Regions from separate parts of the Winogradskyella pacifica genome, predicted to be linked through region 1. Evidence: riboswitches for the same ligand, from Rfam matches in the RefSeq annotation. Region 1 holds a riboswitch; each other region holds the start of a gene.
The links. A riboswitch is a leader RNA that binds a small molecule or an ion and turns the genes downstream of it on or off. The one in region 1 is predicted to bind S-adenosylmethionine.
Positions count from the first base shown of each region.

Region 2: linked by a shared signal. The riboswitch ahead of DFQ09_RS02045 (O-acetylhomoserine aminocarboxypropyltransferase/cysteine synthase family protein) and the one ahead of DFQ09_RS11925 (trans-sulfuration enzyme family protein) in region 1 are both predicted to bind S-adenosylmethionine.
Region 3: linked by a shared signal. The riboswitch ahead of DFQ09_RS06745 (Na+/H+ antiporter NhaC family protein) and the one ahead of DFQ09_RS11925 (trans-sulfuration enzyme family protein) in region 1 are both predicted to bind S-adenosylmethionine.

Region 1 covers NZ_QREI01000005.1:167,341-177,589, forward strand. The annotation lists gene DFQ09_RS11890 (DUF3109 family protein) at 1-197, opposite strand, end outside; gene DFQ09_RS11895 (MarC family protein) at 369-950, shown strand; gene DFQ09_RS11900 (hypothetical protein) at 961-1,161, shown strand; gene DFQ09_RS11905 (NAD(P)/FAD-dependent oxidoreductase) at 1,161-1,772, shown strand; gene DFQ09_RS11910 (S41 family peptidase) at 1,762-3,369, opposite strand; gene DFQ09_RS11915 (deoxycytidylate deaminase) at 3,371-3,823, opposite strand; gene DFQ09_RS11920 (HupE/UreJ family protein) at 3,928-4,518, opposite strand; SAM riboswitch class I at 4,655-4,778, shown strand; gene DFQ09_RS11925 (trans-sulfuration enzyme family protein) at 4,879-6,045, shown strand; gene DFQ09_RS11930 (homocysteine S-methyltransferase family protein) at 6,045-7,046, shown strand; gene DFQ09_RS11935 (four helix bundle protein) at 7,077-7,433, shown strand; gene metH (methionine synthase) at 7,435-10,152, shown strand.
Region 2 covers NZ_QREI01000001.1:464,583-474,831, forward strand. The annotation lists gene DFQ09_RS02015 (phosphoenolpyruvate carboxylase) at 1-1,142, opposite strand, end outside; gene leuB (3-isopropylmalate dehydrogenase) at 1,152-2,270, opposite strand; gene leuD (3-isopropylmalate dehydratase small subunit) at 2,318-2,908, opposite strand; gene leuC (3-isopropylmalate dehydratase large subunit) at 2,990-4,372, opposite strand; gene DFQ09_RS02035 (2-isopropylmalate synthase) at 4,378-5,553, opposite strand; gene DFQ09_RS02040 (hypothetical protein) at 5,702-7,249, shown strand; SAM riboswitch class I at 7,352-7,475, shown strand; gene DFQ09_RS02045 (O-acetylhomoserine aminocarboxypropyltransferase/cysteine synthase family protein) at 7,620-8,918, shown strand; gene DFQ09_RS02050 (OsmC family protein) at 9,000-9,452, shown strand; gene DFQ09_RS02055 (alpha/beta fold hydrolase) at 9,462-10,249, shown strand, end outside.
Region 3 covers NZ_QREI01000002.1:564,881-575,129, forward strand. The annotation lists gene DFQ09_RS06720 (hypothetical protein) at 1-293, shown strand, start outside; gene DFQ09_RS06725 (carbohydrate kinase family protein) at 390-1,349, opposite strand; gene DFQ09_RS06730 (mannitol dehydrogenase family protein) at 1,350-2,852, opposite strand; gene DFQ09_RS06735 (purine-cytosine permease family protein) at 2,858-4,573, opposite strand; gene DFQ09_RS06740 (NUDIX hydrolase) at 4,926-5,663, shown strand; SAM-I-IV-variant riboswitch at 5,748-5,845, shown strand; gene DFQ09_RS06745 (Na+/H+ antiporter NhaC family protein) at 5,900-7,222, shown strand; gene DFQ09_RS06750 (TetR/AcrR family transcriptional regulator) at 7,349-7,933, shown strand; gene DFQ09_RS06755 (NAD(P)H-binding protein) at 7,935-8,600, shown strand; gene DFQ09_RS06760 (NAD(P)H-dependent oxidoreductase) at 8,617-9,249, shown strand; gene DFQ09_RS06765 (NADP-dependent oxidoreductase) at 9,263-10,249, shown strand, end outside.

The DNA of each region.
Region 1 (10,249 bases):
ATAGCATCGATACCTTCTTTACGAAGAAATGGTTTTACTTTGGGATAGATATCTTCTAAGATTTTAACCTCATCTTTTTCTAAAGGAGCACCTGCATCACCATCGATACAACATGCACCTTTACAAGCCGAAAGATTGCAAACAAAATCCTTTTCTATAATATCTTCTGAAACTATGGTTTTTCCGAGTTGAAACATGCCGCAAAAATACTTAAACTTAACCGCAATTTTCCATTGAAAATCTTTAATAATATCGCACCTTTGCAAAAAATTTCAAAAACCATACTAAAATATAGCTATTAAGCAATTAAAAACCAATAACTTATAGCCCTGTTTTAGACGTTATAAATGATTTAAAATACTCGAAAAATGCAACTTAATTTTAAAGAAATATTTACAGCTTTCATGATTCTTTTTGCGGTTATTGATATCATTGGAAACATTCCAATTATCATAGATCTTCGTAAAAAAGTGGGGCATATTCAAAGTGGAAAAGCCTCTATTATTGCAGGTGTAATAATGATTATTTTCCTTTTTGTAGGAAAAAGTTTATTAAGTCTTATTGGTATTGATGTCAACTCATTTGCTGTTGCTGGTGCCTTTGTTATATTCTTTATTGCACTAGAAATGGTTTTAGGTATTACACTTTATAAAGACGACGAACACAGTTCGGTTACTGCTTCTGTTTTTCCATTAGCATTCCCGTTAATGGCAGGCCCAGGGACTTTAACTACGTTATTATCGTTACGTGCAGAATTTGCTATTGAAAATATTATCGTTGCTGTAATTAGTAATGTTGTTGTCATTTATATTGTACTAAAAACGTCTTCAAAAATTGAACGTATTATAGGTGCAAACGGAATTAACATTATAAGAAAAATATTTGGTGTAATTTTGTTAGCCATCGCAGTAAAATTATTTGCGCATAACATTAAAGCTTTACTGGCTTAAATTTTTAAACATGAAAGTACTTACACTTATTCTATCAGTTATAGCATTAGCACTTATTATTTTTAATACCACAAAGTTAAATTTTGATGCACTCTTACAAGGAGAAAGTCAAACAGCCTTAATTACAATTGTAGCTGCACTTTGTGCACTTATATTAGTACAAATTTTAAGAATTTCTAAGAAGATTGAAAAACTAAGTAAACGTCGCTAATGGATTTTGATGCATTAATTATCGGTGGTGGAGCAGCAGGGTTATCTTGTGCTTTAGTCTTGGGGTCTGCAAAAAACAAACCTTTCGCAGAAGGCAAACAGATTGGCATTATAATGCACCAAAAAACATCGCACCTTCAAACCGCTTTATTTAATAATGTTTTAGGGTTACAACCGGGTACTTTAGGTTCAGATATTTTAACGGAAGGTAAATCACAATTAGCTACCATTTATCCGCATGTTTCTCAAATTGAAAATGAAAAAGTAAGTGAGATACAGAAAAATAAGGATGGTTTTATAGTGACTACAAATAAAAATAACTATTATTCTAAGATCGTTGTCATTGCCGTTGGCTATACTAACTTAATGACCATAGAAGGTCTCGAAAACTATATAGAACCACATCCAAGAGCCGCTATTGAGAAAGATAGAATTTGGTTAAAAAACACAGACCATCTTATTGAAGACAATCTATATGTTGCTGGGACTTTAGCCGGTTGGCGTAGTCAATTTGCTATGGCTAGTGGAAGTGGCGCCCACGTGGCAACCGATATTTTAACACTTTGGAATGATGGGAAGCAAACCAAAATTCACGATAAAGTTATTGCTTAAAATCAGGATGCTCTGTACTTAAAAGAATCACTTCTTGGACCATAATATCTTCTTTATTTAAGATTTCTTCAAACGCATTATCATCATATAACTGTTGTGCTAATGTTGCTTTTATTAAGCGTTTTATTTCCGCATTATAAACAGTGAAAGTGATATTAGTACGCTCTCTTTTATTAATGTAATCTTGAAAACTGACTACAATATCATCACTCACTTCAAAATTATTAATAAAATCGTACTTAGATATATCTCGATAGATGGTGCGATCTTTATCTAATTCTTCAAAAACAAAATAACCAAAATGTCCCCGACGTCTTAAGTAATTGATGGTTTCATTGTCAAACAAACGATCTACAGGCACAAACACATCTGGAATGATACCTCCCCCTCCATAAACCACTTTCCCTTTTGGCGTGGTAAATTTTAAAGAGTCATCAACAACGATACTTTCTTCATCTGCTAATTCCCCGGTTCTTAAGCGCTTGTAATAATCATTATGATAACTTTCACTTTCGCCATTAGTATATGGCTTTTGTATAGAGCGACCCGTTGGCGTGTAATATCTAGACACTGTTAATCGTACAGCACTGCCATCGCCTAAAGCCATTTCGCGTTGTACTAAACCCTTTCCGTAAGAACGTCTACCCACTATAATACCCTTATCATTATCTTGAAGCGCACCTGCAATAACTTCACTCGCTGATGCCGAATTTTCATTGATAAGAATATAGAGTTCTCCTTCTTCGAAGTCTCCGCGTTTGGTGGCGTATATACGTTCTTCCTTTCCTCGCTTATCTTTTGTGAATAATATAAGCTTATCGTCCTCTAAAAATTCATCTGCAATTTGCTCCGCAATACCTAAAAAACCACCTGGGTTATCGCGAAGATCCAAGGCTAATTTAGTAGCACCAAGTTCTTTTAATTCAATTAACGCCAATTTAAATTCTTTGAAGGTAGACTCGGCAAAGCGGTTCATTTTTATATATCCCAAATCATCGGTAAGCATATAGGCTGCATCAATACTTTTTATAGGTATGGCTTTTCGCTTAATATCAAACTCTAATAATTCATCTTCACCCTTTCTATAAACCGTAAGTTTCACATTCGTATTCTCATCTCCTTTTAGTTTCTGACCTATAAATTCAGTCGAGATATTAGAGCCATAAAGTGTGTCTCCATCCGCAAAAAGAATGCGGTCACCACTCATAATACCAGCACGCTCACTCGGACCATATTCCGTAGGTCTAATTACCGCAATGCTATCATTATAAGCATAAAAATTAATACCAATACCAACAAAATCACCTTTCATGTTTTCGGTAATTCGTTCTAAATCTTCTTTAGGAATGTACGTTGAATGCGGATCTAAATTGTGTAAAATACCATTGACAGTAACATCTACTATGCTATCTGTATTAACCTCTTCTACATACTCGTAATCGATATAATCTATTAACCGATTGAGTTTATCCTTTTTGCTATTTGTGGTGAAGAGATTATCTGAGGTGTCAGAAAAATTCAATTTCCCACCTATAATAACGCCTGCTGCTATTGCAACACCAATAATAAGTGGTATGTATTTATTTTTTGTTGCCATACTATTTCCCGTCTGAAGGGGAATCTGCATTTAAATCTTCTATAAGTTCTAATTCAATTCCTGCTTTTTTTAGAAAATCAATTCCTGAGCAGTCCTTATAATCTTGTTGGTAAACGACTCGGACAATACCTGCTTGATGGATTAACTTACTGCATTCTTTACAAGGTGAAAGCGTAATGTATAACGTTGCACCTCTACATGACTGTGTTGATGAGGCAACCTTTAAAATGGCGTTTGCCTCAGCATGTAAAACGTACCACTTGGTATAACCTTCATCATCTTCGCAATAATTCTCAAAGCCTGTTGGTGTACCATTATAACCATCAGAAATGATCATTCTATCTTTAACAATAAGTGCACCTACTTGTTTACGTTTACAATGAGACAATTTCCCCCATTCTTTCGCAATTCTTAAATAAGCTTTATCGTAGCGTAATTGTTTTGCCTTTGACATTAATAATTAGTGTTATACAAACGTACTATGTACGTAACGAAGATAAACGGATAGTATTTTATATGCCATTACCTTCTCGTTAAAGTTTTACCAAACTTTTTGGCTTATTTTAGAAAATTGCTCTCCAGTATCATTGGAATAACCAAGCCTATTACAACCGCAGAAATTACCATAACCCAATCGCGACGCGAAAACCTAAAGACTGTTTGACATAAAAATCCTAAAAACAAGACAATAAAAACAATGATAACTTGGGCAAGTTCTATTCCTAGAGCGAATTCTATAAGAAGTTCTAGTTTATTTTCCGATTGACCAGAAAACATTTTAAACTCTCTTGCAAAACCTAAGCCGTGTATGATTCCGAAAAACAAGGTTGTAAAAAACAATAAGCCAATTTTACCTGTTTTCGATTTTTTACCCGCAGTAAACACGTTATAAATAGCCATAATTAAAATAGTGACTGGTATTAAAAACTCTACCAATTCACCATTTATACTTACAATACCATAAGCTGCCAAAACCAATGATAGTGTATGTCCTAACGTAAATGTCGTTACTAAAACAAGGACACGTTTCCAATCATTAAAAACATAAGGCACAGCCAATACCATTAAAAAAAGAATATGGTCATAACCGTTAATATCTAATACATGGTTCATGCCATATTGTACATTAAACCAGAAATTTTCTAACATAATTTTTTTTTTTAGGGAAAATCAAAGTTACAATTAAAATGCAATATGCCTTCGCTAAAATAAAGTGAATAAAATTTGTATAATCCTATTTTCTTTCGGAATATTGTAACTTACAAAGTTCAAGCAACTTATTGAAATGTTATCAAGAAAGGTGGAGGGATTAGACCCTTTGAAACCTTAGCAACCCTTAAACTTATTAAGAAGGTGCTAACTTCTACGTTATTGTCGATTCATTTATCGCGCAATTGGATAGATAACCAAACTATAATTACTCACCTGTAATTACAATTCTTTATAACATTTTCTATACATACGTCTGTGGCGTATTTAAGTTTATTGATTTACTTAAATTATTAGAAAATGAATTTAAAACATACTGAAACACAAGCGATACGTACTCAAATAGAGCGTTCGCAGTTTTTAGAGCATTCTAGCCCTTTATACCTTACATCGAGTTATGTTTTTGAAGATGCCGAAGATATGCGCGCCTCATTTGCAGACGAAAAACAACGTAATATTTACAGTCGTTATTCTAATCCTAATACCTCAGAATTTGTAGAGAAAATCTGTTTAATGGAAGGTGCGGAACGTGGGTATGCTTTTGCATCTGGGATGTCTGCTGTGTTTTCAACCTTTGCCGCCTTATTAAATGCAGACGATCATATTGTGTCTTGTCGTAGTATTTTTGGATCAACTCAAACCCTATTTAATAACATTTTACCAAAGTGGAATATTTCAAATAGCTATTTTAAAATCGATGAATTGGATACCATTGAAAGTCTAATTCAACCCAATACAAAAGTAATTTACGCTGAGAGTCCAACCAACCCAGCTGTCGATATTTTAGACTTACAGCGCTTAGGAGATATTGCGAAAAAACATGGTTTAATCTTCATAATCGATAATTGCTTTGCCACACCTTACTTGCAACAACCTATTAAATTTGGTGCGGATTTAGTTATTCATTCTGCAACAAAATTAATTGATGGACAAGGCAGAGTCTTAGGTGGTGTAACGGTTGGAAGTTCAGAATTAATTCAAAAAATCTATTTATTTTCTCGAAATACGGGCCCAGCTTTATCACCTTTTAATGCCTGGATTTTATCAAAAAGCTTAGAGACATTACCTGTTAGGGTTGACAGACATTGCGACAATGCCTTAAAAGTTGCTACTTTTTTAGAATCGCATGGCAACGTGAACTTTGTAAAGTATCCTTTTTTAAAATCGCATCCACAATACGAATTAGCAAAAAAACAAATGTCACAAGGTGGCACCATTGTAGCTTTTGAAATCAAAGGTGGCATTGAAGCGGGCCGTAAGTTTCTTAATGCGATTCAACTATTATCGCTATCTGCAAATTTAGGAGATACACGAAGCATTGTAACGCATCCTGCATCTACAACACACGCTAAAATACCAGAAGATATTCGATTACAAACTGGAATAACAGGTGGACTCATCAGAGTTTCTGTTGGTTTAGAACATCCTGAAGACATTATTAACGATTTAAAACAAGCCTTAAACTAATGGCAGATATTAGAAAAGAATTAGAAAAACGCATCTTAGTTCTCGATGGAGCCATGGGAACGATGCTTCAGCAATACAAATTCAACGAAGAAGATTTTAGGGGAGAACGTTTTAAAGATTACCCGTCTCCATTACAAGGCAATAATGATTTACTATCACTAACACAACCGGTTGCCATTGCAGAAATACATGCAAAATATTTTGAAGCTGGAGCAGATATTGTAGAAACCAACACCTTTTCGGGAACTACAATTGCCATGGCAGATTACGACATGGAAGATCTAGTGTACGAATTGAATTTTGAATCTGCAAAAATCGCCAAACAAGTCGCTGATAAATTCACAAAAGAAAACCCTGAAAAACCACGTTTTGTAGCGGGAAGCATTGGCCCAACCAACAAAACAGCGAGTTTATCACCAGATGTGAACCGACCAGAATACAGAGCGATTACATTTAATGAGTTACGCATCGCCTACAAACAACAAGTTGAAGCACTTATTGATGGAGGTGTTGATCTACTTTTAGTGGAAACTATTTTTGATACTTTAAATGCTAAAGCGGCATTATTTGCAATTGAAGAAGTAAAGGAAGAACGCCATATCGATATCCCAATTATGGTTTCTGGAACCATTACAGATGCTTCTGGCAGAACCTTATCGGGACAAACAGTAGAAGCTTTTTTAGCTTCCATATCACACATTCCACTATTAAGTGTTGGTTTTAATTGTGCCCTGGGAGCAGAACAGTTAAAACCCTACTTGCAACGTTTATCTAACGAAACTGAATTTTTCACCTCAGCACATCCAAATGCAGGTTTACCAAATGCCTTTGGGGAATATGAAGAATCACCAAAGCAAATGCAGCAATTTATTGAAGACTACCTTAAAGATGACTTAATAAATATAATTGGTGGTTGCTGCGGCACGAGTCCTGCGCATATAAAAGCAATTGCGGAAGTGGCTGAAAAGTATCAACCGAGGCAATTAGTTGCTGGTGTTTAGTTGATGGTTGTCAGTTTTAAAAAAGAAGAAATGAATTATACAGAATTAGATGTTTGGAAATCCTCTAGGGAACTTGTGAAAAACGTTTATTTACTGAGCGATTTATTCCCTAAAGAAGAATTATACGCTTTAACGAATCAGCTAAAAAGATGTTCTATATCAATTCCATCAAATATTGCAGAAGGATTAGGACGACAATCTAACAAAGAAACTATTCATTTTTTATATATATCAAGAGGTTCTTTGTTTGAATTAGAAACGCAACTTTATTTAGCTTTTGATTTAAATGATATCTCTAAAGCGCAATTAGAGACTATTTTAATACAAGTAACATCTTGTAAAAAATTACTAAACGGATTCATTAATTATTTCAAATCCAAAGAATAACATGAGTGCACCCAACAACCAACAACCAACAACTAACAACCCTAAGTATTTAACGCTCTCTGGTTTAGAACCACTCGTAGTAACTCCTGAAAGTAATTTCATAAATATAGGTGAACGAACAAACGTTACTGGTTCTCGAAAATTTCTTCGTTTAATAAAAGAAGAAAAATACGATGAAGCTTTAGAAGTTGCCAGAGATCAAGTTGATGGTGGCGCACAAATTCTGGATGTTAATATGGACGAAGGCATGTTAGATGGTGTTTATGCCATGACGACCTTCTTAAACCTCATTGCTTCAGAGCCCGATATTTCTAGAATTCCATTAATGATTGATAGTTCTAAATGGGAAATTATCGAAGCTGGCTTGCAAGTTGCTCAAGGTAAATGTGTGGTTAATTCCATCAGTTTAAAAGAAGGAGAAGCGCAATTTAAGCACCAAGCGAAACTTATTAAGCGATATGGAGCCGCTGTTGTGGTGATGGCTTTTGATGAAGATGGCCAAGCCGATACTTACAACAGACGTATAGAAATTTGCCGACGTTCGTATCATATTTTGGTCAACGAACTTAAATTCCCGCCTCAAGATATCATCTTTGATCCTAATATATTTCCTGTAGCCACAGGCATGGATGAGCATCGTAGAAATGCACTCGACTTTTTTGAAGCCACCAAATGGATTCGCGAAAATCTACCTTATGCTAATGTTTCTGGAGGTGTCAGTAATGTGTCATTTTCTTTTAGAGGTAATAACGTTGTTCGTGAAGCGATGCACTCCTCTTTTTTATATCATGCGATTAAAAATGGTATGAATATGGGTATTGTTAACCCAACAATGCTTGAGATCTATGATGAAATAGATAAAGATTTATTAGAGCGTGTCGAAGATGTTTTATTCGATAGACGCGATGATGCTACAGAACGCTTATTGGATTATGCCGAATCGGTAAAAGGGCAGAAAAAAGAACAGGAAGATAAAGTCTTAGAGTGGCGAAGCGATCCTTTACAAGAACGAATTACACACGCTTTAGTTAAAGGTATTGATGCCTTTATTATAGAAGATGTTGAAGAAGCACGAAAAGCTTCAGAGAAACCGATTCATGTTATAGAAGGTCATTTAATGATTGGTATGAATGTGGTTGGTGATTTATTTGGAAGTGGTAAAATGTTTCTGCCTCAAGTGGTAAAATCGGCTCGCGTCATGAAAAAGGCAGTGGCCTATCTTCAACCCTTTATTGAAGCAGAAAAAGACGGAAAACAAGAATTTGCAGGACGAATTTTAATGGCAACCGTCAAAGGAGATGTGCATGATATTGGAAAGAATATTGTGAGTGTCGTTTTAGGTTGTAATAATTATGAAATCATTGACCTTGGAGTTATGGTTCCCCCTGAAAAAATTGTGGAAACCGCCATAAGAGAAAAGGTTGATATTATTGGGCTGAGCGGCTTAATTACACCATCGCTAGACGAAATGGTTTATGTCTCTAAAGCACTCGAAAAACAAAACGTAACAATTCCAATTATAATTGGGGGAGCTACAACCTCTAGAGCACATTCTGCCGTAAAAATAGCACCACATTATAGCAATACTGTTGTATATATTAACGATGCATCACGAGCGGTAACAGTAGTTGGTGATTTATTAAAAAAGGACAGTAAAATTTATAAAGATCAGATTCGCGAAGAGTATGATAAATTCCGAGAACAATTCTTAAAACGCACCAAGAAAAAAGAATATTTAACGATTGCTGAGGCCAGGAAAAACAAATTCAAAATTAATTGGAACACCTCTGAAATTGTAAAACCAAAACAATTAGGTATTCAAATAGTAGACGATTTTGACATTACCAAACTTGAAGATTTTATCGATTGGTCTCCATTTTTTAGAAGTTGGGATTTGCATGGAAAATATCCAGAGATTTTAACGGATGAAATCGTTGGTGAACAAGCCACTATATTATTTGCTGATGCACAAGAATTACTGAAACGTATTTTTGATGAAAAATTACTGAAGGCAAAAGGCATCTTCGGGTTGTTTGAAGCTAATACAGTGAATGATGATGATATTGAAATTACACTACCAGAAGGTCATGCTGAGCGCAGTCGAAATACATATGAGTTTTTAACCCTTCGTCAGCAATCTAAAAAAGCAGCAGGAAAACCCAACATTGCGTTATCAGATTTTATTGCTCCAAAAGCCACAGGAAAACAAGATTATATGGGATGTTTCTGTGTGTCTACAGGATTCGGAACTCATGAGTTAGCCGCAAAATTTGAAGCTGACCACGACGATTATAATTCCATTATGATTAAAGCTTTAGCCGATCGTTTAGCTGAAGCTTTTGCAGAATATTTACACAAAGAGGTACGAATTAACCATTGGAATTATACTGATGATGACAACTTAACTAACGATGATTTAATTAAAGAAAGTTACAAAGGAATCCGGCCTGCTCCAGGTTATCCTGCGTGTCCAGATCATTTAGAAAAGCAAACCATTTGGAAACTTTTAAATGTTGAAGAAAACATTGGTGTAAAACTAACCGAGAGTTTAGCGATGTGGCCAGCAGCCAGTGTCAGTGGTTATTATTTTGCCAATCCTGAAGCGCGCTATTTTGGATTAGGAAAAATAAAAGAAGATCAGGTTGAAGATTATAGTAAACGAAGAGAAATTTCAAATGAAGAAGCAACGAAATGGTTGAGTCCGAATATTGCAGATTAATTAGACTAAAATCTTAGACCTAGCAGGTTTCAAAAACCTAGCAGGTCTTTCACAACAGAGCAATCCTACAAGGTTTCAAAAACCCTATAGGGATCAA
Region 2 (10,249 bases), on a different contig from region 1:
GCACTACCACTCTCAAGCAACGCATTTACCATATCATTAAAAAACTGCTCGTGTTTACGACTGTCTTGTCTGATATCTAAATTCGCAAAATGAAATCCGAATAAATGTGTTTTGTTAATCAAACTATTCAATTCATCAACATATAAAGATTGATGCTTGTCAATAATAATTTGCTTTACCGCTTTTAATTCTGAAACGAAATACTCTAAAGTTAAGTCAGACGATTCATTAGTTATGATGCTATAAAGCTCACGCTCTAAATTACCCATACGATCTTCGACACCTTGAAACGTTAACTTTCGTTTTAATTGTCTTACGTTTCTATAATAATTTTTAATAATTGAAAGTCGTAATCTTCCCGCAACCTTCAACGTAATTTCTGGTGTTACAAAAGGGTTTCCATCTCTATCACCTCCTGGCCAGAAACCAATATTAATAATATCGTTACTAATTGGTTTTCCATCAAATATATTCTGCTGAATATAATCGTATATACCTCCAAAAGATTTATAGAATACGTTTTCTAGATACCATATTAAACTCACAGCTTCATCAAAAGGCGATGGCTTTTCGTGTTTAAAAAATGGTGTTTTTCCTAATTGCGCTAATAAATCATTAATTCTTAATAGATCGTTCTCGCGAATCGCTTCCGTTAAATCCGTAATAATTCCTAAAACGGAACCTGGATAAAACTGTGTTGGGTGTGCTGTTAAAACAATTCTTACTTTAAATTCTTCTAAATATTTCTGAAGTGTCTCTAGCTTATTTTCAGCAGAAACAGTTTCTTTCAAACTTCGCAACGTTCCGATACCATCCATATTATTTACAATAGGAAAAGCGGCATCCTCAATCGCATCGAATAGAACGACTTGTCTTTCGATATACTGAATAAATCGAAATAACAAATTCACCTGACTTTCAGAAGAACGTCTGGCTTGGTATTTCTTAAAAAACGTATTAACGATTGTTGTAGGATCTTCTTTATTTTCAAATCCTTTATGGCAAGTTTCGTGAAACAAAGGCAAAAGCGCTCCTGTTTTTGTAACAGCATCAAAAGGCAATGTCATAAATATACTATTGTATATCTGGTATTTAGACAAAACATTTTGATTAAATCGTGTTAATTTTGGTTGTGTGGGCATTATCTTAAATTATATTATTGTTGACTGCCCTAAGTGGATATTCTTAAAATTGAGATTAGTATCTTTTGGATTGTAAATAAAATCTTCAATAAAGTCACCAACATTAGAGGTCGTCACCGTATTTACCACCGAATTTATATCTGGTGTTGTGATGTTTAATTTTAACGATTTTTCTACAGCTAACCTAATTAATTCGGCTTCATTATGTAACTCGAAATGACTCAACAACATAGCAGCCGATAAAATTGACGCAATCGGATTTGCAATACCTTTATCAGCCGCTTGAGGGTATGAACCATGAATAGGCTCGAACATTGCATACTTATCTCCAACTGAAGCAGACGCTAACAATCCAATAGAACCACCGATAACACTAGCTTCGTCACTAATAATATCTCCAAACATATTCTCGGTTAAAATCACATCGAACTGTTTTGGGTTTAAAATCATTTGCATCGCTGCATTATCTACAAATAAAAAGTCGAGTGTTACATCAGGATATTGCTCTGCAACTTCTTTCACTACCTTTCTCCAAAGTCGAGATGTCTCTAACACATTAGCCTTATCCACCAAAGTCACTTTATGACTTCTATTTTCAGCAGCAACAAATGCCAAATGTGCAATACGCTCTATTTCTTCGCGAGAATACCCACATAAATCCGAAGCGTAATTACCATCCTCTGATGTATGTTTTTCACCAAAATAAATACCACCAGTTAATTCTCTATAAATAGAAATATCTGTACCCTGAATGATATGTTTCTTTAATGGCGATTTATCTAATAAGGTTTTATAAGCTTTTACAGGTCTAATATTAGCATACAAACCCAACTCTTTACGCAATTTAAGTAAGCCTTGCTCTGGACGCACTTTTGCAGAAGGATCATTATCATATTTAGGATCACCAATGGCTCCAAATAAGATGGCATCACTTTTTTTACAAAGTTCTAATGTTTTCTCTGGTAAAGCATCATTATGCTTATCTATGGCAACGGCTCCAACATCTGCCGTTGTAAATTTAAAATTATGATTAAATTCCGAAGCAATTGCTTTCAAAGCTTTTATAGCTTGATTTGTAACTTCTGGACCAATACCATCACCTGGTAAAATTGCTATGTTTAATTTCATCGAAGAAAAATCAATTCCCGAATTAACGAAAATCTTACGTTTAATTATTAGTATATTTTTTGAGCTTCAAAAGCTTCAATTTGTTCTTTATTATTTATCAGATAGTCGATATCATCATAACCATTGATCATACATGTTTTTTTGTAGGCATCAATTTCAAAATTTTCGGACAACTCTGAATCTTTTACTGAAATGGTTTGTTTTTCGAGATCAACCACTAATTCTATCTCTGGATTGGACACAATTTTCTGCATTAAGTCACTTAAAAATGCTGGCGAAACCTGTACTGGTAACAATCCATTATTTAAGGCATTTCCTTTAAATATATCCGCAAAAAAACTAGACACCACCACTTTAAATCCAAAATCGGTTATAGCCCAAGCGGCATGTTCTCTACTCGATCCGCAGCCAAAATTATCTCCTGCTACTAATATCTTTCCTGAATATCTTGAATCATTAAGCGCAAAATCGGTATTAACTGTTCCGTCTTTGTGATATCTCCAATCTCTAAATACATTGTTTCCAAACCCTTCTCTATCCGTCGCTTTTAAAAAACGAGCAGGTATAATTTGATCCGTATCTACATTCTCAATATGTAATGGAATGGCTCTCGATTGTAATGTTGTAAACTTTTCCATAGTAATGCCCACGAAAGTGGGTATCTTCTTTTTAATTCATTTTAAATACCTACAAGGTTTTTGAAACCTTGCAGGATAATATCAATTCAATTGCTTTGAAATATCTATAATTTTACCTTCTACAGCAGTTGCTGCAGCAACTAAAGGGCTTGCTAAAATCGTTCTTGAACCTTGTCCTTGGCGACCTTCGAAATTCCTATTTGAGGTTGATACACAATATTCTCCCTGAGGAATCTTATCATCGTTCATCGCTAAACACGCTGAACAACCTGGTTGACGCAATTCAAAACCTGCATCATCAAAAATAGATTTTAGACCTTCTTCTATTATTTGAGTTTCTACTTGCTTACTTCCTGGCACTAACCAAGCCGTAACATTAGCTGCTTTTTTCTTGCCTTTTATATAATTGGCTGCGACTCTAAAATCTTCAATTCTAGAATTGGTACAACTCCCTATAAAGACAAAATTGATGGGCTTATTTATTAAACTTTCTCCAGCTTCAAAATTCATATAAGCTAAAGATTTTTTAAACGATGGATTTTCATCCACAGGAATCGTTTCAGAAATTTTAATTCCCATTCCTGGATTCGTTCCATACGTAATCATGGGCGCTATATCTTCTGCATCAAAGCTGTATTCTTTATCAAATTTAGCATCGCTGTCTGTTGGTAAGGTTTTCCAATAGGCCACTTTCTTATCAAACGCTTCACCTTTTGGTGCGAATTCTCTACCTTTTACGTATTCAAAAGTGGTTTCATCTGGTGCAATCATGCCTCCTCTTGCTCCCATTTCGATACTCATGTTACAGACCGTCATACGACCTTCCATACTCATGTCTTCAAACACATTTCCTGCATACTCACAGAAATAGCCCGTACCAGAATTGGTTCCTAATTTTGAAATGATATACAAAATCACATCCTTTGGTAAAACACCATTTTTCAACTTACCATTAACGGTAACTCTTAAACTTTTTGGTTTTGTAAGCAACAAGCACTGGCTCGCAAATACTTGCGCCACCTGACTTGTTCCGATACCAAAAGCAATGGCTCCAAACGCACCATGTGTTGAAGTGTGACTGTCTCCGCAGACCATGGTCAAGCCTGGTTGTGTCACCCCTAACTCTGGAGCCATTACATGCACAATACCGTTATATTTATGCCCTAATTCGTATAGGGTTATATTATTTTTTTTACAATTTTCAGATAATTGCTCCAATTGCTTTCTAGACAACTCATCTTTTATGGGTTGATCCTGATTCAAAGTCGGAGTATTATGATCTGCTGTAGCCACAATTTGATTGGGTCTAAAAACAGGAATGCCACGATCTTCTAACTCATTAAAAGCCTGTGGACTTGTTACTTCATGTATTAAATGTTTATCTATATATAATATTTGTGGCCCATTCTCTATAGTACTGACCACATGCGAATCCCAAACTTTATCAAATAATGTTTTACCCATCTATCTTATGCTGAAATTATTTGTTGATATACATTACTCGTCTCTATAATTTGATGAATATCGTTATCATTGATTTCTTTCTTTCGATCTGCAAAACTCAAAAAGTTAGCATACACATCATCTAACTGCAACTTCGTAAGTTCATAACCTACATTTTTCGCTCTGTAAGCTAAGGCTGCTCTTCCACTTCTTGCGGTTAACACAATAGCCGACTCCGTAACACCGACATCTCTAGGGTCGATAATTTCGTAAGTTGCTCTATTCTTTATCACACCATCTTGGTGAATTCCAGAACTATGCGCAAAAGCATTTGCTCCAACAATCGCCTTGTTTGGTTGTGTATAAATCCCCATACTATCGCTAACCAACTGGCTCATTCCGAATAGCATTGATGTATTAATATTTGTATCTAAATTAAGATAAGGATGCTGCTTTAACACCATCACCACTTCTTCTAAAGCCGTGTTTCCTGCACGCTCACCAATACCATTGATCGTACATTCAATTTGACGTGCTCCGTTAATCACACCCTCTATAGAATTAGCGGTTGCTAAGCCTAAATCATTATGGCAATGACAAGACAAAATAGCCTTTTCAATACCTTTTACATTTTCTTTTAAATATTTGATTTTTGCACCATATTCACTTGGCAAACAATACCCTGTTGTATCAGGAATATTCAATACTGTTGCACCAGCTCTAATGGCAGCTTCACAAACTCTTGCTAAATATTCATTATCTGTTCGTCCGGCATCTTCAGCATAAAACTCAACATCTTCAACAAATGACTTTGCATATTTCACCGCTTCAAAAGCACGCTCAATAATCGCCTCTCTATTAGATTTGAATTTATGAAGAATATGCGAATCTGAAGTCCCAATTCCCGTATGGATTCTAGGCTTCTTAGCATACTTTAAAGATTCGGCAGCTACTTTTATATCATTTTCTACAGCTCTTGTTAAACCACAAACCGTAGCATTTTTAACAATTTTTGAAATCGCTTCTACCGATTTGAAATCACCTGGACTAGAGACCGGAAATCCTGCTTCAATGACATCAACTCCAAGCTGATCTAACTGCTCTGCAATAATCACTTTTTGTTCTGAGTTAAGTTTACAACCCGGAACTTGCTCTCCATCGCGAAGTGTTGTATCGAAGATTTGTATGTTGTTATTTGACATATATCAAAATATATTTTATAGTATTGTCTAACGAATGTATGTTTTGATTTAGATTTAAACATTATTGATATAGTTAGTTTACGATGTTCAGTCGCCAAAATATACTTTAAACAACTGATTTACAGATTTATAAATCTATTTTCTATTGATAACTAAAGACCAAAAAGATAATTTATTCTCACTTGTAAAGTCCTTAACAAAATCCGAAAAACGGCAATTTAAACTTTACGTAGGGAGACTTGGGGTAAATTCAGATTCTAAATTCTTGAATTTATTCAATCTTTTGGACAAAGCTAAAACTTACAATGAAGCTTCTATTATAAAAAGTGGCATTGTAAAAAAACAACAACTTGCCAATGTAAAGGCGCACTTATACAAACAAATTTTAATTAGTCTTAAGCTCAATCCATCCCATCAAAATGTGCGTTCACAAATTAGAGAACAACTCGATTTTGCTTCCATTTTGTATCATAAAGGCCTATATAAGCAAAGCTTAAAAATTTTAGATAAAGCCAAAGAGTTGGCGATTATTAACGAAGAAAAAAATTCAGCTTTCGAGATTGTTGAGCTCGAAAAAGTAATTGAGTCACAATATATTACACGAAGCATTAGCACCAGAGCAGATGAATTGGCTGTACAAGCCAAGGAACTGAGTTCTCTTAATGTTATTGCCAGTAAACTCTCCAATTTATCACTTCAACTTTATAGTACTATTCTAAAAACAGGCTATATAAGAAATGAAAAAGAAGCCAACATGGTTATTGATTATTTTAATAATCATGTTCCAAAAGTTGACATTGAAAAATTAGGATTTAGAGAAAAATTATGGCTTTATAAAGCTAATTTATGGCAAAGCTTTTTGCTTCAAGATTTTTTAAATTGTTACAAATACGCTTCAAAATGGGTGGATTTATTTTATCAAAACCCAAGCATGATTAACCTGAACCCTGTATTCTTTTTAAAAGGCAACAACTACCTTTTAGAAGCGCTTGTTTTCATCGGCAACAAACAAAAATTCTTAGAAAAGTTTTCAGAATTTGAAGCTACTGTTCAAAAATCTAATTTTCCACAAGATGAAAATGTGGCGACTTTAGTTTTTCTCTACACCAATTTCCACAGTATTAATCAACACTTTATTGACGGGAGTTTTGAGGAAGGTTTAGATTTAATTCCTAAAATTGAAAAAGCACTAATTCCATTTAGCAATAGAATAGATCCGCATCACAAAATGATATTTTATTACAAGTTTGCGAGTTTACAATTTGGAGCTGGCAACAATAAAGCTTGTATAAAATATTTAGATAAAATCATCTCTAACAAAACACTTTCGATGCGTGAAGATTTACTCTGTTTCTCAAGAGTTTTAAATCTTGTAGCCCATTATGAAGCTGGTTTAGATTATCATTTAGAAACTCTTTTACGAAGCACGTACAAGTTTTTAATTAAGATGAATGACCTGCATGAGGTACAAAAAGAGATGATAAAATTCATTAGAGGACTTCAGGATATTTATCCACACGATCTTAAAAATGCGTTCATAGAATTACACAAAACGCTGAAGACTTTTGAAGATCATCCGTACGAACGACGTGCGTTTTTATATCTCGATATTATTTCTTGGCTAGAGAGTAAAATTCAGAACAAACCTGTGAGCGAAATTATTCAAACTAAGTATTTAGCAAAGAAAAGTTCATAATTCTACGAATTTCACAAAAAACTCATAAAATTGACAAATTATTTGGATTTGTAGTTTTTGTATTGCAATATTTGTGCTCACAAAGTTCAAACACTTACTGAAATGTTATCAAGAAAGGCGGAGGGAATGACCCTATGAAGCCTTAGCAACCCTTAGATTTACTAAGAAGGTGCTAAATTCTACTTAATTATTTGATTCATTAATCGAAAAATTGGATAGATAACTCAAGACTAATTACTCATCTGTAATTAGCATTTTCTTTTTAATATTTTTCTATTAAGTACGCTTCTTCCTTCGACTACGCTCAAGGAACAAAAGAGGCTTATTTGGCTTTTGGTTTAATCATTTATTAACTCAAAAACTTAGAAAAATGAGTACACAAAAATTCGCAACACAAGCGTTGCACGCAGGTCACGACACCAATCTAACTTCAGGAACAAGAGCTGTTCCTATTTACCAAACATCATCGTATGTTTTTAAAGATTCAGATGAAGCCGCTGGACGATTTAATCTTTCTGTTCCCGGGTACATTTACACACGTTTAAACAATCCAACAAACGATATTTTAGAGCAGCGATTAGCAGCACTAGAAGGTGGAATTGCAGCGGTTGCAACAGCTTCTGGAACCTCAGCAATTGCAACAACCTTACTAACACTTTTAAGAGCAGGAGACCATATTGTTGCATCGAGCAGTTTGTATGGAGGCACCTACAATTTATTGAGCGTTACCTTACCAAGACACGGCATTACGACGACATTTGTTGATGGGTCTAACCCGGAAGAATTTGAAAAAGCAGCACAAGAAAACACCAGAGCCTTTTTTGTAGAATCTTTAGGGAATCCGAAATTAGATGTTTTAGATCTTGAAGCGATTTCAAAAGGAGCTAAAGCGCACAAAGTGCCCTTAATTGTAGATAATACAGTAGCCACACCTTATTTATTAAATCCGATAGAATACGGTGCAAACATCGTTATTCATTCGTTAACTAAATATATCACCGGAAATGGAACTTCATTAGGAGGCATCATTATCGATGCTGGTACTTTTGACTGGACTAACGGAAAATTTCCAGAGTTCACAGAACCTTCTGCAGGTTACCATGGTTTAGTCTATAGCGAAGCCATAGGAGCAGCAGCATTTATAGCAAAAATTAGAATTGAAGGTTTACGAGATTATGGTGGAGCGCTGAGTCCGTTTAACGCGTTTCAAATTATTCAAGGTTTAGAAACTTTAGAATTACGTATTCTAAAACATAGTAAAAATGCCCTTGAATTAGCCACATGGTTAGAATCTCAACCTGAAGTTAAATGGGTGAATTACCCAGGATTAAAATCTAGCAAGTATAATGCGTTAGCTAAAAAGTATTTACCAAAAGGCCAAAGTGGCGTCGTCACTTTTGGAGTGGATGGTGGTTACGAAGCTGCAAAAACCATTGCTGATACGACCAAATTATTCTCATTGTTAGCCAATATTGGAGACACAAAATCGCTTATCATTCATCCTGCAAGTACAACGCATCAACAATTAAGTGATGACGCGCAAGAAACCACAGGTGTTACTAAAGATTTAATTCGTTTGTCTGTAGGTATTGAAAATATAGAAGATTTAAAAGACGATTTAAAAGAGGCTTTTGCTGTTGTTAAACAGAAAAAAGCCCTTCAAAATTAAATTTAAGTTGTGACGTAGAACGGATGTTTTTTATTATAAAGGCATCTGTTTTATAATATTCAATACTAAAAAGACAAAAACATGAGTGATTTAAAATTCTCCGTTGTAGGAGACAGTGCTTCTGCAACCCAATTTATAGGAAAAACAAGACAATTTACTTTAGTTGTAGATGAACCAGAAGCTTTAGGAGGCACCGATGAAGATGCCAATCCCGTAGAATACATTTTAGCAGGCTTTGCTGGTTGTGCCAATGTTGTTGGACATCTTGTCGCAAAGGAATTAGGTTTCACAATTAAAAATTTAAAGATTGAAGTGACGGGCGAATTAAATCCTGATCGGTTTCTAGGGACATCTACCAAAGAACGCGCAGGCTTTAAAACCATTAATCTCAATCTTATTCCAGAGACTGACGCTAGTATCGAAGTCTTAACACAATGGCTTCAGATTGTTGAAGAACGTTGTCCTGTAAAAGATAATTTACAGAATAAAACACCTTTAAAAATTTCCGTAGAAAAAGAATATACAGCTATATAAAAATTTGCCATGGCACATTTACACTACACAACCCTAACTAATTATGTTACTGAAAGCGGTAAGACAATAACCCCTAAATTGTCTTACCAAACTTTTGGTAAAGCATTACATACTGCACCCATAATTTTAGTCAACCACGCCCTTACCGGAAACTCAAATGTAGTTGGAGAAGACGGTTGGTGGAATGATATTATTGGCGACGACAAATGTATTGACACTAATGATTATACGATTTTAGCGTTTAACATTCTTGGCAATGGCTACGATAATATTGCAGAAAACTGCATTAAAAATTACAAAGACTTTACAGCAAGAGATATTGCAAAACTGTTTGCTTTAGCTATAGAGCAATTAGAAATTGAAAATTTATTTGCCGTAATTGGCGGCTCTGTTGGTGGTGGAATTGCATGGGAATTAGCAGCACTAAAACCACGCTTAATTCAGCATTTGATTCCTATTGCGACCGACTGGAAATCCACGGATTGGGTCATTGCGAATTGCCATATTCAAGATGCGATATTGAATAACTCGTCACAACCTTTAGTCGATGCTAGAATGCACGCCATGACCTTGTATCGTACACCAGAATCGTTGACTCAAAAATTTGAACGCACTAGGAAAAACGATACCCTTTACAACATTGAATCTTGGTTGAGTTACCATGGCACAGCTCTAGACAATCGTTTTCAGGTTGCTGCTTATAAACTGATGAATCAGATTTTGCGTACTATAGATATTACGAGAAATAGAACTGATTTTTTAGAAGTCGCTTCAAAAATTGAAAGTGATATTCATAT
Region 3 (10,249 bases), on a different contig from region 1:
GTATTGACGTGTTCTTTCTTATTATATGTAGTGTTAGTTTAATCATTTACAACATAACGGTTGCTATAATTTATATAAGAGACACGTACCATAATGGTACCGTTTTATTAGCATCTAGTATTTTTACCTTTTTTCAAATTACCTTAATTGTTATTAATGAGTTTTTGTTATATGATAAAACGTTTACGGTATTAGCAGTGAGTTGCCATATAATAGCCATGTATCTATTTATGGATTTTATTGCTAAAACCAAGGTTATAAAACTAGAGGATATTAAAGAAAAATTTATTTAGAAAAGCGATGTATTTTTAGATTTTTATTAAAAAAGAAAGCTTTATGATTACATCACAAAGCTTTTCTGAAATTGCTACTAGTTAGGGTTCTAGAGTTTAGCAATTTATATGTTTAGCTAATAAGGCGTCTATGTCATTCGGGTTTAGTTTAGGATTAGCTCCTTCACTACTCGCTACAATAGCACCAACGACACAAGCAAAATCAATAGCGGTTTGCGGTGCTTCTCCTTTGAGTAATTTATCCGTTAAAGCAGCTAAAAAAGAATCCCCTGCACCTACCGTATCTACGACATTAATTTTATGACCCTTATTGTAATAAAAAGTGTCATTATAAAATAGTATCGCGCCTTTAGAGCCTAATGTGACACAAATTGATTTTGTATGGGTCTGCTGCGCAATAAATTTTATACTACCTTCTAAGTTCTGTGTTTCTGAATTTAGCTTATCAATGATTTCTGAAATTTCATGATTGCTGAACTTTTTAAAATCGGCAGCTTTCATAATAAGATGTGTAACGATCTCTATGATTTCATCATCATTAAACTTAATAAAATCCGAAGACTCCATCAAATGATTCAAAACCTCCTTAGTGTAATATGGAGCTCTAAGATTGACATCAAAGACCTTATAAGAAGCAATTTCTAAAAGGGAATAAAGTGTCTGTTTAGAATTATAATCTCTAGCGCTTAGACTTCCAAATATAAAAGCATCTGAAGCCAAAGTAATAGCCTTAGCGCTTTTTGTCAATTGAATACGATCCCAAGCTCTTGGGTAATTTATTGTATAAGAAGCGGAACCTTCTTCATTTAATGAAACGGCCACTTCTCCCGTTTTTAATTCTGAATCTATTTGAATATCATCAACAGCAACTCCATTTTCTTTTATAAATTGAAAAATACCATCGCCATCTGAATCGTCACCAATCCGGGTGATTATAGACACATTATTCTCTAAGGATTGCAACCGTAAGGCTACATTTAAAGGTGCTCCACCTATTTTTTTGCGGTTAGGAAATACATCCCATAACACTTCTCCAAAACAAACTATGTTTTTCATTTAGATCGTATTTAAGTTGTTGTTGTTCAAATTAAGAACACTCTTTTCGGTACCGAGTTTTGTTATATTTTGATACGCTGAAGTGTAAGCTGCAACAAAGCGTTCAGAAGTTTTAAGTTGACCGAAAACAGATTCAATTTCTAAAAATGCTGTAGGATTTCCGTTTGATGCGACTACCGCTTTATCATGTAAAGTGGTTGCTATAGCATCCTTTATTATTAAATCATCTCCGTTGTCGTCTTTTCCTAAGCTATAAATTGCCCAAGCTGCCATTAAAAAAGCGGCAAAGTCAATAGATCTATTCGATTCTAAATTGCTCGTTACTGTTGGTAAAACGAAAATCGGGATTTTGGCAGAACTTTCTGAACAAATCCGGTCTATTTGATCCTTAATGTTTACATTTCCAAAACGTTGCAATAAGGATGCTTTATAGGCTTCTAAATCCACACCTTCCAAATCGGCTAAAGTTGGTGTAACTTCCGTATCCATATAATGTTTTAAAAACGTACTTATTTGAGTATCATGAACCGCTTCATCTATGGTTGCATAACCCGATAATGCTCCTAAAACACCAAGGACTGTATGTCCTGCATTTAATAAGCTTAATTTCATTTTTTCGTAAGGCACAACATCTTCAACAAACTGTGCTCCTACAGCTTCCCAAAGTGGTCTGCCGTTTACAAAATCATCTTCAATAACCCATTGTTTAAAAGGTTCACACACCACAGGCCAAGCATCATCGATACCTGCTTCTGTTTGTAATCTTTCAATATCATTAGGTGATGTTGCTGGTGTAATACGATCTACCATACTATTTGGAAAGGACACATGTTCTTCAATCCACGCTACCAAACTTGGTTCTACCATTTGCACATAACTCAAAAGCATTGTTTTGGTCATATCTCCATTGCCTTGTATATTATCGCAAGATTGAATAGTAAATCCTTTACTTCCGTTCTCTTTTCTCAGTTTTAAAGCTTGAGTTAAATAGCCAAATACGGTTTTGGGTGCTGATGGATGTGCGATATCATGAAGAATTGCAGGATTCTCCTTATCAAATGATTTGGTAGCTTCATTGTAGTTATAACCGCCTTCTGTAATGGTTAAGGTGACTATTTTAACTTCCGGACTCGCCATTTTTTGAATGACTTCTATCGGATTTGCTGGGGCAAAAAGGATTTCGGTAATAGAGCCAATAACACGCTTGGTCAGTGAGCCATCAAACTCTTTAACCATTAAGGTATAAAGACCATCTTGTGCTTTTAACGTGTTATATATGTTAGTGTCAGAAGGCAGTAAGGCCACTCCACAAATTCCCCATTCGGTTATTGCGGTATTGTGTAGTAATTGATCGGTATAATAAGCTTCATGAGCTCTATGAAAACCACCAATACCAATATGTACAATACCCGTTTTGAGTTGGCTTCTATCGTAAGTTGGACAAGAAATTCTTTTAGAAATTTCTGTTAAACTCTTTTGATTAAGTTTGATGTTATGTTCCATGATATTTAGGTGTTTTTAATTTTTCCACGCTTAAGTGCCCAATAGGCTGTTACAAAATATATTACTGTACAGATAAATGCATACTTATAAAATACCTCTCGATTTTGTGTGTACATCTCCGCATCTTCACTGCCAAATAAAACATTACAGGCTAAGACGACCGTAATGAGTAAAACAAGTAAAGCAATACCTCTTAATAATTTAGTAAAAAGTGATGTGTCTTTAATGATTATGCGCTCACCTTCTGCTTTTTGCTCTTGAAATTTTGAGATATTGATGTTGCGTATCCTTTCTTTTTCTTCAGCTTCTGGATACTTACGTTTAGCGCCATAGCGTCCTGCTAAAAATGTATAAACGACGATTGTGAATATCCAAGTTGGTATAAATAAATAAAAGAAAGACATGACATTTAATGCGTTTAGTCCAAAACCAAATACAAGGCCAAGTGCCCAAGAAGCAATAGCCGGAGTGCTAACCGTTAATTGGCGATAGTGTAACCAATAACGTGTGTAACCAATTCGAGGAAATATTTGATGCTCTGAAAATACAATGGCTCCAACCGGCACCACTAATAAACCAGCATAAGTAAGTAATGGTAGTATTTGAGAAAATACAAACGGAAAACAGGCCACTACCATAGTAACTAAACCAACTGCTATGGTGGTTTTTTTACGCGAATGATTTTTAAATATCGCTTGTGCTGCCAAACCAGCTCTATAAAGATTAGCAACTGCGGTCGTCCAACCTGCTACAATTACAATAACAAAGCCTGACCATCCTAAGGCGTAATAAGCGACATCACCAGGATCTAATTCTACTATAGATTTCCCGATGATAACAGCTGCACCAGCGCCCATAATTCCGGCAGAAATCCAAGCGACATAATGGCCAAACATCATGCCTGTACTCGTTGTTAATCCGTATATTTTCTTTTTAGAAAATCGGAATAAGGCCATATCTATAAGTCCAAAATGCGTAATGGTATTTGCAGCCCAAGCAAAACCAATGACTTCTGTTAAACCGATACCCGCTTCTCCATCACTGTTCACTCCTGTCCAGATAGATTGGTCACCTAAGCTTATAAAATCGGCCCATCCATTTGGTAATGGCTTACCTAATACTTCTAAAGATAAGGCTGGTAACAGCACAAAAGCACCACACGTAAACATCACAAATAACCAAGGAGCACAAATACCAGCAAATTCAGAAACGGCTTTAAAACCATAAATAGCTATAGATACAACGACTGATCCTACAATTAAGACGATGAGTACAAACCAAGAATTGGTGGGATACCAGTTTAATTGTGGTGGAATATTGAACGCAAACCTAACAGCTGTTGCAGATACTGTAATCATTGCTGCAGAAATCACTGTAAAAATAATGACATTAGCCCAATTATAAAGTTTGGTCATTGAATCTCCTGCAATTTTATTAAGATAGGTGTACAAGCTTAATCGCGTATCTACAGCAATAGGCGATGTAATGAACGTCCAACTTAAAACAGCCAAGATATTACCAATTAATAACCCTAATAGAATATCTTTTGTTGTAGCTCCTAGCGCGACAAAAGTAGCACCAATAACAAACTCCGTTGCAGCAACATGCTCGGCGGCATAAATACCAGCAAAATGCGTCCAATTGTGTAATTTATGTTTCGCAATTGGTAATTGTTCGTCCTCTAAGCTTTCAAATTGCTGAAAATCATTGGTTGCGCTCATGTTTTATAAATTAAAATTAGTCTTGTTAAATATTTTATTCTGACGTACATGCCATTGTATTTCTCGTTAGGTTATGTTCTGAATAAAGAATTACGCAATTGTAATTCTGTGTATTAACAATTCTAATCCTGTTATATTTATAAACGTCATTTTTACGTTTATTAGTCAAATGTATAAAATAATATTTGAATAACTGTTAATTTGAAATATAAAAATATATCATATTATCTTGATACTATGGTATATTGATACTTAAAAGCTTTGTTTATAAGGAATTCAATAAATTAATAATTAATGTAATTATGACGTTTATTCGGTATAATTATTTACATTTATCACATAATTTGATATTATGGCGCCTAATAAAATTCTTAATTTATCTGTAGATTGCGTGGTTTTTGGATACGATACCAATACCAAATCATTAAATGTGCTACTTATAAAACGGTATTTAGAATCTGAAAGGACTAAGGATGTCTTGGTTGATGATTATGTACTTACAGGATATCATGTGTATGACGATGAAACCTTAGATGAATCAGCAACTCGTGTATTGAAGGAGCTAACAGGTTTGACCAATCAGTATAAAAAACAGTTTAAGGCCTTTGGAAATCCAGATCGTTTATCAAATGAAAAAGATCTTATCTGGGTTCAAAATCAAGAATTTAACCTTAGAACGATTACCATAGCGTATTACTTCTTGTTAAAAACAGAAGATGTTGATGTTGATAATAATAAGTATGAGGCCAAGTGGTTTCCGCTTAGAGAATTACCAGAATTAGGATTCGATCATCAACAGATTATTGAAGAAGCGCATGAAGATTTAAAAACAAAATGCTTAGCTGAACCTATTATATTCGAATTACTTCCAGATAAATTCACAATCAACGACGTGCAAGATCTTTACGAATCCATTTTAGGAATAGAGATTGACAACCGTAACTTCAGACGAAAACTGATTAATAAAAAGTACATCATTCCTTTAGATGAAAAACAAGTTGGTGTGTCTAAAAAACCAGCACAGTTATACATGTTTAGTAAAGATATTTATAAAAAGATGTATCATAAAAATTACTTGATTAATATTTAATTCGAAAAACGCACTTTAAAGTTTAGTTTAAAAAAATAACACAATTTTAAGTTTTAGTATTTAAAAACCCTTTAGTTTTGCCCACTTAATTATCAAGAATCTCAAAAAGAGATAGCAACCTGCAGTAACGAGCAAGGTGCTAAATATGATAAGCCAAATACTTTGGAAAAAACGTTACACTAGTTCCCACGTATTTACTTGTTGTCTACTTTTTTTGATTCTGAAAAAACAGATTCATGTCGTCAATAAAACCAATTACCCCAAGTTTTAAAGCCTTATTTCCATTTTTTGTATTCATCATTACGTTTTTAAGTGTTGGAATTATTCAAAATGACTTTTATGCCTTACCTGCTCCTATTGCGGTTATTGCAGGAATCCTAGTGGCATTTCTCATGTTTAAGCAGTCCATCAATTCTAAAATTAGCACACTTTTAGAAGGCTGTGGAGATCCGAAAATACTCACCATGTGCTTAATTTATTTACTGGCTGGTGCATTTGCGGCCGTCACAAAAGCCACGGGAAGTGTAGATACGATTGTTCATTTAGGATTAGACCTCATTAATAGCCAATACATTTATTTTGGTGTCTTTATCATCGCTGCTTTTTTATCCGTTTCAACGGGAACCTCAGTTGGTGCTATTGTAGCTTTGGCACCTATAGTGATTGGATTTGCGGACACTGGTGATTTCTCTTTGGGGATTTTATGCGGAGCCTTATTAGGTGGTTCTATGTTTGGTGATAATTTATCGGTAATATCGGATACTACCATTGCAGCTACCCAATCTTTAGACTGTAAAATGAGCGATAAATTTAAAGCCAACATTAAGATTGCCTTACCTGCAGCGCTTGTAACTATTGGAATTCTTATTTATCAAGGCTTAAGTCTGCAAACGGATGGTACAGAAACCGTCGCCTATTCGTATTCCATATTAAAGATTGCTCCTTATGTTATTGTGATTGTTTTATCTATAATAGGTATTAACGTTTTTACAACCTTGATGTTGGGTGTGATTTCAGCGGGAATTCTAGGAGTGTTTTATGGGGATTTTTCAATTATTGAATTTACAAGAATCAGCTATACAGGTTTTACCAACATGACAGAAATTTTCCTGCTATCTTTATTAACAGGTGGTTTAGCTGCTTTGGTAGCTTTCAATGGAGGCATCGAATTTATTTTAGTCAAAATTAAAACATTGATTAGAAATCAGAAAACAGCGCAATTTGGCATTGCAGCTTTAGTTTCTACCATCAACACAGCTATCGCTAATAATACGGTTTCTATTATAATTTCAGGATCTATAGCTAAATCTATTAATGATGAATATGGCCTGGATAATAAACAAACGGCGTCAATCTTAGATGTGTTTGCCTGTATTACACAAGGACTTTTACCATATGGCGCGCAAGTGTTAATGATATTGAGTTTCGCGAAGGGTAATATTACGTATGTGGATTTGGTATCTAATACATGGTATTTAGTGTTACTATTATTGTCTACTACTCTATTTATTGGATTCAGAAGCAATTCTAAAATTAACGTAAACTCTAAAACGGATTAGGTTAAACAGATCTCACTCATCTTATTAGAATATTTTGGTGCTTGTTTAGTGGTTAAACATAAACCTTTGTTAAAAAAAGAATGAACGTTCATTTTTGCCGTATATTTGTATCAGAATTTAAACACAATGGCAAAACTTCAAAAAAGTATAGATAAACGTAATGCACTCGTTAAGGCAACCATAGAGTTGGTTAACAACAACGGGTTTCATGCGACTCCTATGAGTAAGATTGCTAAAATGGCTAATGTGTCACCAGCAACCATTTATTTATATTTTGAAAATAAACAAGACTTAGTTAATCAAACGTATATAGATGTTAAGGCGGAATACACCAATTATGCATTTGCCGATTTTGATCCTAACATGCCAATTGAAGAAGGCTTTGAAATGATATGGAAACGCATCGCAGACTTTAAACTCAACGAATGTGAGCATGCCATGTTTTTAGCACAGTGTGATAATACTCCAATGATAGATGAGGAAAGTAGACAAGAAGGCATTAAGCACTTACAACCACTACTCGATCTTTGGGAACGTGGTAAAAAAGAAGGGGTTATAAAACCGCTTTCAGATTATATATTATATGCTTACGCTATCAACCCTTTATCATTTTTAATGATGACTCAAAAACGAGGATCATTTACCTTAGATAAAGCACATTTAGAAGAGGCTTATCAATCGGCTTGGAGCAGTATAAAAACGTGTCTATAGTATGAAAAAAACAGCAATCATATTAGGTGCATCTGGTTTAACTGGTGGTTTAGTACTTCAAAAATTAATTGAAGACGACCGTTACGATACCATTAAATTGTTTTCACGCTCAAAAATTGAAGGTTTACCAAATAAAGTCAAACAATTTATTGGCGATCTATTAGAGCTTAACCAATTTAAAGATGATTTTACAGCAGACGAGGTGTATTGCTGTATTGGTACCACGGCGAAAAAGACACCAGACAAAACACTATATAAGAAAATAGATTTCGGAATTCCGGTTGCGGCTGCAAAGCTTTCAAAAGAAAATAACATCCCTACATTTTTGGTTATCTCAGCAATGGGAGCGAATAAAAATAGTACTGTGTTTTACAATAAGACGAAAGGAGAAATGGAACACAACGTCTTAAAGCAGCAGCTTAAAAAAACATTTATTCTAAGACCATCTTTAATTGGTGGTGATAGACAAGAATCTAGACCATTAGAAAAAATAGGATTGGTGATTTTTAAAGTGATTCAACCGCTATTCATCGGTAAATTAAAGAAATACAAAATAGTAAATGCAGAAACCATAGCGCAAGCTATGATATACTTAGCAAATACAAACCATTATGCTGATGTGATTATAACGTCAGATGACATTAATAAATTAGGAAACAACGCTTAAAAAAGAAATTATAAATATGGAATTATTAGATAAATTAAATTGGAGATATGCCGCTAAAGCAATGAATGGAAACGTGGTACCAGAAGAAAAAATACAACGCATTTTAGAAGCAGCACGTTTGGCGCCAACATCAAGTGGTTTACAACCTTTTGAGATTATAGTGATTAAAAATCAAGAGATAAAAGAAAAGATTAAACCTGTAGCATGGAACCAGTCGGTAATTACAGACTGCTCTCACCTACTCGTTTTTGCAGCTTGGGACACGTACACGGCAGATAGAATCAATTATATGTTCGATTTAACTAATGAGATTCGTGGTTTTAAAAACGAAGGTTGGGAAAACTATCGCCAAATGCTACTAAGCTCATATCCACAAAAAGATGCGGAAGAAAACTTTAACCATGCTGCTAAGCAAGCTTATATCGCATTTTCACAAGCGATAACTGCTGCAGCTTTTGAAGGTGTTGATGCTACGCCACTCGAAGGTTTTGATCCTGACGCAGTTGATGAAATTTTAGGACTTAGAGAAAAAGGATTACGTAGCGCCGTATTATTACCTATTGGCTACAGAAAAGAAAATGAAGATTGGTTAGTAGATCTTGTTAAGGTGAGAAAACCTATGGAAGATTTAGTAACTGTAATAGACTAAAAAACAAAGAATCATGACAAAGACAATTTTATTAAAAAATAGACCTGAAGGAAAACCTTCAATGTCAGATTTCGAATTTAAAACAGAGGAATCTGAAAACACAGTAAACCAAGGAGAATTACTATTAGAAACCAAATATGTTTCTGTAGATCCTTATTTACGAGGACGAATGAGTGATGCCAAATCATATGTGCCACCATTTCAACTTGATAAACCAATTCAGTCTGGCGTAATTGCTGAAGTACTAGAATCTAAAAACGACAAATTTAAGGCTGGCGATTTTGTTTCTGGCATGCTCAACTGGCAAACAAAACAGGTCTCTAAAGCGGAAGGATTAACTAAAGTTGATTCGTCTAAAGCACCATTATCTGCTTATTTGGGTATTCTAGGTATGACAGGTTTAACAGCTTACACAGGATTAACCGAAATTGGAAAACCGAAAGCAGGCGAAACATTAGTCGTTTCTGGTGCAGCTGGTGCCGTTGGATCTGTTGTAGGACAAATTGGAAAAATCCTAGGCCTGAGAGTAATTGGTATCGCTGGTACAGATGAAAAAATAGAAATGCTAAAAAGCAAATTCGGATTTGATGCTGGTATCAATTATAAGACCACAAAAGACATGAAAGCTGCCATTGCAGAAGCAGCACCAAATGGTGTAGATATTTATTTTGATAATGTAGGTGGACCAATTTCAGATGCGGTTTTAGTGAATATTAATAGACTCGCACGAATCATTGTTTGTGGAGCCATTTCGGTTTATAATAACACGGAAGCACCAAAAAGCTTGAGCGTTCAACCGTTCTTAGTAAAAAACAGTGCGTTAATGCAAGGGTTTATTGTGTCTAACTATACGGACAAATTCCCAGAAGCTATGAAGCAATTATCAACATGGTTGGCAGAAGACAAACTAACCTATTCAGAAACCATAGTTAAAGGTTTTGATAACATTCCAAGTGCTTTTATCGATTTATTTGAAGGTAAAAACAAAGGGAAAATGGTA